DNA from 4 places in the Mesorhizobium bavaricum genome. Region 1 is predicted to be linked to each of the others. Evidence: riboswitches for the same ligand, from Rfam matches in the RefSeq annotation. Region 1 holds a riboswitch; each other region holds the start of a gene.
The links. Region 1 has a riboswitch for cobalamin ahead of AC1RZR_RS18445 (CbtB domain-containing protein). Riboswitches for the same ligand answer to the same signal wherever they lie in the genome.
Positions count from the first base shown of each region.

Region 2: another riboswitch for cobalamin. It lies ahead of AC1RZR_RS25895 (DUF1636 family protein); the one in region 1 lies ahead of AC1RZR_RS18445 (CbtB domain-containing protein).
Region 3: another riboswitch for cobalamin. It lies ahead of AC1RZR_RS03125 (aromatic ring-hydroxylating oxygenase subunit alpha); the one in region 1 lies ahead of AC1RZR_RS18445 (CbtB domain-containing protein).
Region 4: another riboswitch for cobalamin. It lies ahead of bluB (5,6-dimethylbenzimidazole synthase); the one in region 1 lies ahead of AC1RZR_RS18445 (CbtB domain-containing protein).

Region 1 is NZ_CM165566.1:3,764,154-3,766,346, reverse strand. Features, by position in the region: gene cobU (bifunctional adenosylcobinamide kinase/adenosylcobinamide-phosphate guanylyltransferase) at 1-203, opposite strand, end outside; gene AC1RZR_RS18450 (CbtA family protein) at 196-999, opposite strand; gene AC1RZR_RS18445 (CbtB domain-containing protein) at 1,016-1,195, opposite strand; cobalamin riboswitch at 1,232-1,427, opposite strand; gene AC1RZR_RS18440 (aromatic ring-hydroxylating oxygenase subunit alpha) at 1,619-2,193, shown strand, end outside.
Region 2 is NZ_CM165566.1:5,285,815-5,288,007, reverse strand. Features, by position in the region: gene AC1RZR_RS25900 (nucleoside hydrolase) at 1-489, opposite strand, end outside; cobalamin riboswitch at 773-980, shown strand; gene AC1RZR_RS25895 (DUF1636 family protein) at 990-1,475, shown strand; gene AC1RZR_RS25890 (ABC transporter ATP-binding protein) at 1,472-2,193, shown strand, end outside.
Region 3 is NZ_CM165566.1:656,320-658,512, forward strand. Features, by position in the region: gene AC1RZR_RS03115 (DUF680 domain-containing protein) at 16-222, opposite strand; gene AC1RZR_RS03120 (DUF680 domain-containing protein) at 292-489, opposite strand; cobalamin riboswitch at 995-1,195, shown strand; gene AC1RZR_RS03125 (aromatic ring-hydroxylating oxygenase subunit alpha) at 1,310-2,193, shown strand, end outside.
Region 4 is NZ_CM165566.1:5,750,028-5,752,220, reverse strand. Features, by position in the region: gene AC1RZR_RS28160 (hypothetical protein) at 1-187, shown strand, start outside; partial or broken gene bluB (5,6-dimethylbenzimidazole synthase) at 310-927, opposite strand; cobalamin riboswitch at 988-1,167, opposite strand; gene AC1RZR_RS28150 (histone deacetylase family protein) at 1,289-2,193, shown strand, end outside.

The DNA.
Region 1 (2,193 bases):
AGCGGTGCGTCGATGGTCGTCCACCCTTCACCGCGCCGCGAGCGGTGCAACGCGATGCGCTCACGCATCTCGTCATCATAGGCTTGCGCAGTGGCGATATAGGCCCACGGCGGCGGCAAGGTCGTCGCCAGGGTTTCGGCATGCGCGCTCTTGCCGGAGCGCGCACCACCGATGATGAAGGTCAGCTTGCTGCGATCAGGCAAAGCTGTCGCGCAGGCTGGTCGCGGTACCGGTGAAGCGGCCGCGCACCACGCCGACGACCGCGCCGAGAACCAGCCAGAACACCAGATTGGTCACCGTCACCGCCACCACAAACTGATGATGCAGACCCTCCGGGATCGGGGTCTCGAAACTGTCGGGCTGCGGTGCGCCGACAATATGCGGCGCAATGATCAGCAACACGGCCAGGATCACAAGCGGCAGCGACTTGCGGAACGCGATCAGGCCGATACCCGCCGCGGTCGCCGCCACGGTTGCCCACCACCAGATCTGGCGCTGCGTGAGATCGGCAGCCGGCATCGCCGGCAATTCCGGCGGCAGGCCGAGGCCGGGCGCCAGCGTGAACACGGCAAAGCCGGCCAGGCCCCAGAACACCCCCTGGCGCCAGTTGCGGATGCCGCCGGCGAATTCGGAAACCGCGACCAGGATCAGTGCGAAACCGATGCCAGTGACGATATTGGCAACCACGCTGAAGGCGAAACGCTCGAAACCGTCGGCCGGTGCCCAGCCTTCGTCTTCCGCTGCCGGAGCGACTGCTTCCGCCGGCGCCGGGGCGGCAGAGCTCATGGCGTTCCCCGCCGGGGCGGCTGTGCTCATGGCATTGGTATCCGTTGCGGCCGGAGCGGCATGGTCATGGTGATGGCCGCCGCCGGCCTGCTCGTAGACTTCCGCCTTGAGGATCAGCGGCACGGTGGCAAAGGCCTGCATGCAGGCGAGAACGACGCCAGCCACGAGCCCTGCGATCGCCGCGATGAACACGACGTTGCGAAACAGGTTCATGATGTCAAATTCCTCGTCAGTGGCAGGGAAACGCCATCGAATGGCGATAGTCGTGAGCCGCATTGTGGACCGCATCGATATGCGAGAAGCCGACAAAACCGACCACGAAGATGCCAAGCAGCGCCACGAGCGCAAGCTGCATGAAGCGCGACTGCGAGGAGACGGAGGCGCCGAGGGAGACGGAAGCGGTAGTCATGTCTTGTCCTTTCGCCCTCCACCCGAGGGCATAGAAGTCAGTTTCCTGTCGCCGGCAGGTCTCCTGGCTCGCGGATCAGCGCCCTTCCCCACCTTCCCGAAGAAAACCTTCAGTGGCATATGGAGAGGACTATCGCACACAGTTGCGGGGGCAGCCACGGCATTGGGCAAGACATTCGCCCGCACCGCATTCCCTCTTGGCTCCAAACGGAACCGACGACAGCGCGACTATAGGGAAAATCGCCGCGACCGGCAAACCAAATTCCGACAATGCATGTCGCCGAAAGTGCGGAGCGGTTTTGGGATCACGACATGCATGATGCAAGAATGCATTGTCGCCGAAAGTGCACAAATCGGGCACCGGCCCAACAATTGACAATTCCCGTGGCCGGGTGTCGGCTAGCAACTCTAGAGGAAGCCAGCCATGCAGCCCATTGCCAGCGACCGCGATCCCTACAACGGCTTGACCCGGGCCGAACCGACGCTGCCATCATCGGCCTATTGGGATACGGGCAGCTATCAGCGCGACCTCGACGCCATTTGGTACAGAAGCTGGCTGCTCGTCTGCCGCGAGGCAGACCTTGCGCAGCCGCTTTGCTTCCGCACCTTTCGCGTCGGCACGCAGGAAATCGTCGTGCTGCGTGACGAGACCGGCGAACTGCGCGCCTTCCACAACACTTGCCGCCATCGCGGTTCGCAGCTTTGCCAGGAGAGCGAAGGCCGGCTGAAGGCGCGGCTGATCACCTGCCCCTATCATGCCTGGTCCTATTCGCTGCGCGGCGATCTCGTGCGCGTTCCGTCGAAATCGCTGCCGGACGGTTTCGACAAGGCCGATCACCCGCTTTATCGCGTGGCACTGTCGGTGTGGCGCGGTTTTGTCTTCGTCAATCTCGCCGAAGACGCCGCCGGCTCGGCGGAATCATCCTTCGATCCGGCGTCCGGCAGTCTCGCCAACTGGCCGCTGGAACCGCTGGTGACCGGCCATGCGTTGCGCAAGGT
Region 2 (2,193 bases), 1.5 Mb from region 1:
CTCCGCCGCGGGCGTGATGTTGCCCCTGGTATAGCTTCCCCCCATCGCGACGACCCGTTTCACCCGCTCGACGATGCGGGGGTCCTTGCGCACGGCAAGCGCGATGTTTGTGTAGGGACCGACCGGCACCAGAGTGATCGTCTTCGGCTCATGCGCCATGACGGTGTCGATGATGAAGTCGACGGCGTGCCGCCTATCGAGCTCGAACGAGGCGGGCGGCAGTACGGGGCCGTCGAGCCCGGTCTCGCCGTGGATCTCGACAGCCAGCACCTGATCGATGAGGAGCGGGCCGGGAGAGCCCTTCGCCACCGGTACCTTGATGCCATAGGCGGTGCATACGGAAAGCGCATTGCGCGTGGTGTTCTCGACATTGTGGTTGCCCGAAACCGTGGTGATACCGAGGAGATCGATCTTCGGATTGCCTGCCGCCAGCAGGATGGCGATAGCGTCATCATGCCCTGGGTCGCAGTCCAGGATGATCTTTTCCATATGGCACCTCCTCTGTCGGCCGAGCCTGCCGCGACTACAGACTGCCGCCGCTTGCGCCGTCAAGGTTCTCGCCCTCGGCAACCGTAGTGCCAACTCGCTCGGCCCCACGGCCACCTTCTACCTCCGGCGGCGAGCCCATTTCGAGCAGCTGCCACTGCCGCCGCCGTGTTGCGCGACAAGTGGAGTTGACATCGTCGCGGAATATCGCTTCAAACGTAATGTTATTACATTTGAATGGAGCCGCGACGTCGCAAAAAACCGTTGCGATGCGATCGATGGAAATCTACGCTGGCCCGGTGATGGTCCCCTGGCCGCAAGGCAAGGGGTGAAAAGGGAACACGGTGAGATCCCCAAAGGGTCGAGGCCGTGGCTGCCCCCGCAACTGTAAGCGGCGAGCAAAATCCGTAAATGCCACTGGCCGGCAAGGCTGGGAAGGCAGGATGGCGCAACGACCCGCGAGCCAGGAGACCTGCCATCAGCATGAGTTGACCGGACGGGGTGTGCCGGGAGGAGACGTGGACGTCGGTCTTGTCGGCCGATTCGCCAACATCCTTCCGTCGCCAATCGAGAAAGACGGAAAGTTGGACGGCGCCACAGATCGTATTCACCGCATTATTGTCTGCACGCTTTGCCGCGACGTCCCGACAGGGATCAGGTCGGGTGAAAATTTGTGCTCCGATTTGCGTTCCCGGCTCTCGGCCCACCATGAACCCGCCGTGGCGCATGGCTTCACGGTCGAGGGCGTGGCTTGCATGGCCGGCTGTGCAAGGCCCTTGACGGTAGCCTTCCAGGCATCGGGCAAGGCTGCCTATCTCTTCGGCTCCATCGATGCGCAGGCCGATGTCGTCGATCTCGTGCGATTCGCCAAGCTCTATGCCTCGCTCGCCGATGGCTGGTGCAATTCGGGACAGCGCCCGGCGGGGTTGGCCGGCAAGACGCTGGCCCGCATCCCGGGCCCGGGCAATCCGGCGGGAAACAGCCGATGACAGCGCCGGTTCTCGAAGCGCGTGACCTCAGTGCCATGGCGAATGGCCGGGATCTGGTCCATGCGGTCAGCCTGTCGGTGGCCGCGAGCGATCGCCTCGCCATCATCGGCCCCAACGGCGCCGGCAAGACGACGCTGCTGCGCATGCTGTCGGGCATGCTGCGGCCAAGTTCCGGCGAGGTGAAGCTTGGCGGGCGCCGGCTGGACAGGATTTCGGCCGCCGAGCGGGCACTGCATATCGCCGTGGTCGGCCAGACCGACCAGCCCGATCCGCGGCTGGCGGTGATCGACTATGTCGAGCTTGGCCGGGTTCCGCACGCCGGGCTGAGGCGCAGGAGCGACGAACGCGACATTGTCGTCGACGCGCTGCGCCGGACCGGCCTGCTGCCGCTGCTTGGCCGCACCATCGGCTCGCTGTCGGGGGGCGAGCGCCAGCGCGCCCAGCTGGCGCGCGCCATCGCGCAGGAGCCAAAAATTCTGTTCCTCGACGAGCCCACCAACCACCTCGACCCGCGCGCCCGTGGCGAACTGCTCGAACTCGTGGCCGGCTTCGGCATGACGGTGATCGCGGTGCTGCACGATCTGGCCCTGGTGGCCCCCTTCGCCACCAGGGTCGCGGTGATGAACAATGCCCGCCTGCAAGCGTTCGCCGCGCCGCGCGAAGCGCTGACCCAACAGCTGATCCGCGAGATTTTCGGCGTCGACGTCTTTCGTCTGCG
Region 3 (2,193 bases), 3.1 Mb from region 1:
TGCTAGTTTCGGATGTCAGTTGTTGCCGAACAGGTTGCGATCGCTGCCATGGGTGACAGGCGTCTGCGCAGCCGGCTCGGACTTCTTGGTTGAAGCCGTGTACGAGCTGTCCACCGAGGCGGCAGGCTGATTGGCGCCCTTGGAGCCAAAGTTGTCGCTTCCGGCGAAAGCGCTGCCGGAAATGGCCAGAACGGCGGCGGCAGCAATAAGGATCTTGTTCATTTTAGCTCTCCTGAATTTCTGGATTTTGCCAGGGCGGCGGGCGAGCCCGCCGCCTTCTGGGAATCGGCGTTAGTGGCCGAAGAGATTACGGTCGCTGCCCTGGACAGGCGTCTGAGCAGCCGGTTCCGACTTCTTGATCGAAGCGGTCTGCGAGCTGTCGACAGCAGTGGCTACCGGGGCGTTCGAACCATAGTGGTCGCTACCGTTAGCAAAGGCGCTGCCGGAAATGGCCAGAACGGCGGCGGCAGTGAGAATGATCTTTTTCATTTTAGGTACTCCAGTATTTTTCCCGTCCGTCTAGCGGCGTGTCTTGGGATGAAATCGCGTCGTTCGGACCGCCCCGATGTGGGAAAGCCATCCAGCCATTTCCAATCACGAAGTTGTTCCGCGTGGACCAAGAATCTGCCACTTGAAATTGTGCCAAGAGCGTCCACACCAGTTGTTTTTCTTCTTGATATCAAATAGTTATGTAAAATTGGCACCCCGATCACCAACTGTGTCGGAGGCCCAGCGTTCACACCGTCCTGCACGCACCGTCAACAGAAACGAACCGTTCGGTTCGATTTTAGAAGTTGCTAATAGTCACTTTTCGAAACCGTTAACCTTTCTTAGGCCCCGGCAAGGGGTCGGATTCGAAGAGATTGCAGCCGGCGATGGCTGCCTAGGAGATCGGATTTCGGCTCCGCAATAGCCGGCCGGAACGTTTCGCATGCGTGTCGCGCCGCATGGATACGATGTCGTTTTCATGCCGATGGCGCGCCCGCGATCGTGATTAGATCATGTCATCTCAGGTGCCGCTTCGTGACGACGAAGCGGAGAATTGGGAAGCCGGTCAGAATCCGGCGCTGCCCCCGCAACGGTGGTGGAGTTCAAGTCGCAACGGGAGACCACTGGGCAAACGCCTGGGAAGGTGTCGCGACCGTCCGCAAGGACACTCCAGAGCCCGGAAACCAGCCCGAGATATTTGAACTCGACTGATCGCGGTGGGCGGTCAAGAGGTGGATAGTGCATGTCCGGCGCTTCGCCGGCCTGCGTCCGATCCTTCCTCCATCACCACCAGTTCAGTCCTTGGCTATGAGGACAGGACATGGACGCGCGCAACGATATGCTGAGGCTGCTGCAGGGCCGCAGGAACGGCTTCTCGCTCGAGCAGCCTTTTTACACCGATCCCGACTATTTCAAGCTCGACATGGAGCTGATCTGGTATCGCGACTGGCTGTTCATCGGCCATGATTGCGAGCTGCCCAAGCCGGGCAGCTACATTACCGCGCAGATCGGCGATTATCCGGTCGTCCTTGTCCGCGACCAGAAGGGCAATATCAACGCCTTTCACAATTCCTGCCGCCATCGCGGCAGCCGAGTCTGCAATTCAGACAAGGGCACGGCGGCAAAGCTGGTCTGCCCCTATCACCAGTGGACCTATGAGCTGGACGGAAGGCTGTTGTTTGCCCGGCAGATGGCGGACGGGTTCGACAAGAGCCAGTTCGGCCTGAAGCCCATCGCCTGTGAAAGTGTCGGCGGCTACATCTTCATCTGCCTGGGCAAGGAGCCGGCGGATTTCGCACCGATGCGGGCTATGATCGAGCCCTACCTTTTGCCGCACCGGCTGCGCGAGGCCAAGGTGGCGTTCGAGTCGACCATTGTCGAGAAGGGCAACTGGAAGCTGGTCTGGGAAAACAACCGCGAGTGCTACCATTGCGCCGGCAATCACCCGGAGCTTTGCAAAACTTTCCCAGAGGCACCGACGGTGACCGGCGTGCAGGGGGCCGACAGCGACCCGGAAATGCTTGCGCACTGGGCGAAATGCGAAGCGGCCGGCCTGCCGAGCAAATTCCGCATCGATGCGGCCGGACAGTACCGCGCCACCCGCGCGCCGCTGCTGCGCGACGCCGTCAGCTACACCATGAACGGCAAGCGGGCGGTGAAGAAGAACCTCTCCGACACCGTCTCCGCCGACCGGATCGGCACCTT
Region 4 (2,193 bases), 2.0 Mb from region 1:
GTTCATCGAACCCTTCGCCATCGCCTGCCTGATGCAGGTCTATTTCAGGACCATCGAGGGCCAGGTGCCCGATCCCGAGTGGGACGCCCGGCTGGCCGAAGCGTCGTCGAAATTCAGGGAACTCAAGGACAAGGCGCTGGCCTCCTTCGGTGGCTCGCGCTGGGGCACGGCCGGCGCGACAGGCTGATCAGCGGCGGTCGCCGTCGCCGGTGCGGCGCCGACAGCGTTGAGGCGCGTTACGGTCGATTTGAGCGGCGCTTCGCCTTGCCCGGAAAAAATCTCGCTCATGATCAGCTCCGGCAACGGCAGGCGGCGTCCCCAGCCGTGCGTTTCAAGGTCCGGTTTTGGCGCGAACTCCGAGACGCGGCCGACGCAGAGATAGGCGACCGGGGTCACATGCTCTGGAATTGACAGCAGGTCTTTCAACGCTTGCGCCTCGATGATGCTGACCCAGCCGACACCAACACCTTCGGCGCGCGCCGCCAGCCAGAAGTTCTGCACCGCGCAAACCGTGCTGTAGAGGTCCATCTCCGGATTGTGCCAGCGCCCCAGCGGCGAACCCTTCGAGCGCTGGCGGTCGCAGGTGATGCAGATGTTGAGCGCGCTTTCGCAGATGCCTTCCAGCTTGAGCTTGCGGTAGAGCGCCTGTCGCTCTTCCGCGATGGCTGGCAACTCCTGTTCGCGCGCCGCCAGGAACAGGTCGCGCACCTTCTGCCGTCGCTCGGTGTCGCGAATGACGATGAAGTTCCATGGCTGCATGAAGCCGACCGATGGGGCGTGATGGGCCGCAAGCAGCAGCCGCGCCAGCACATCATCTTCGAGCGCGGTGGGCAGGAAATGGCTGCGGACATCGCGCCGCGTGAACATGGCGCGGTAAACCGCGTTGCGTGCACTTTGGTCAAATCCGTCGCCAACTGGAGCGGTCATGTGTTCCGGCATCGCGTGTCCCCTTGCGATTGCAGTAGATGTCATCCGCCTGACCATGCGGACGACGATACCTGCCAGGCCGGTCTTCTGGCTCGGGATCAACCCGCGTCCGGTGCCTTCCCGTCATCGACAGTGGCATTTACCGGCGCGGTCCCCCTCACAGCGTTGGGCACGCCACGGAATTCAACCGTGTTCCCGATTCTCTCGCTTGCGGCGAGCACCAGGCAGTGGCGGCGACCTTACGCCGAAGCACTGGCGACGCCAATGCCCGTAGCGACACCAATGGACGCAGGCGTGATTTTCCCCAGTCATCAACCGCCTGCGCATGGCCTTTGTCGATCCGGGTCACTAGATTAGGGCGATGACCACCCGTCTCTACAGCCATCCGATCTTCCTCGAGCACATCACGCCGCCCGGCCATCCCGAGCGGCCCGACCGCTTGCGCGCCATCGAGCGTGTGCTCGACGACGAGGCTTTTGCCACGCTCGATCGCGTCCAGGCGCCGGAGGGCGACGAGGCCACCATCCTCTACGCGCATCCCGCCGATTTCGTCGCCCGCGTCCGCGCATCCATTCCCGACACGGGCATTGCCCGCATCGACGCCGACACCACCGCCAGCCCGAAGAGTTGGCAAGCGGCGATCACGGCGATTGGTGCTGCCAACGCTGCCGTGGACGACGTTTTCACAGGCCGCGCCGACAATGTCTTCGTCGCCGCGCGGCCGCCCGGCCACCATGCCGAAAAGACCACGGCCATGGGCTTCTGTCTCTTCAACACGGCGGCGATTGCGGCGCGCCATGCACAGAGGAAACATGGCGTCGAGCGCGTTGCCGTCGTCGACTGGGACGTGCATCACGGCAACGGCACGCAGGATATTTTCTGGGACGATCCGACGGTGCTCTATTGCTCGACGCACCAGATGCCGCTCTATCCCGGCACCGGGGCAAAGAGCGAAACCGGCGCCGGCAACATCGTCAACGCACCGTTGGCGCCGCAGACCGGCAGCGAGGTTTTCCGCGACGCCTTCCTGTCGCGGGTCCTGCCGGCGCTCGACAATTTCGCGCCGGACCTGATCATCATTTCGGCCGGGTTCGACGCTCATCACCGAGATCCATTGGCCGAGATCAACCTGACCGAGGACGATTTTGACTGGGCGACCGGCCAGTTGATGCAGCGCGCCACGCGCCACAGCGGCAACCGGCTCGTCAGCTTGCTCGAGGGTGGCTACGATCTGCAGGGACTGGCATTTTCGGTCGCCGCCCATGT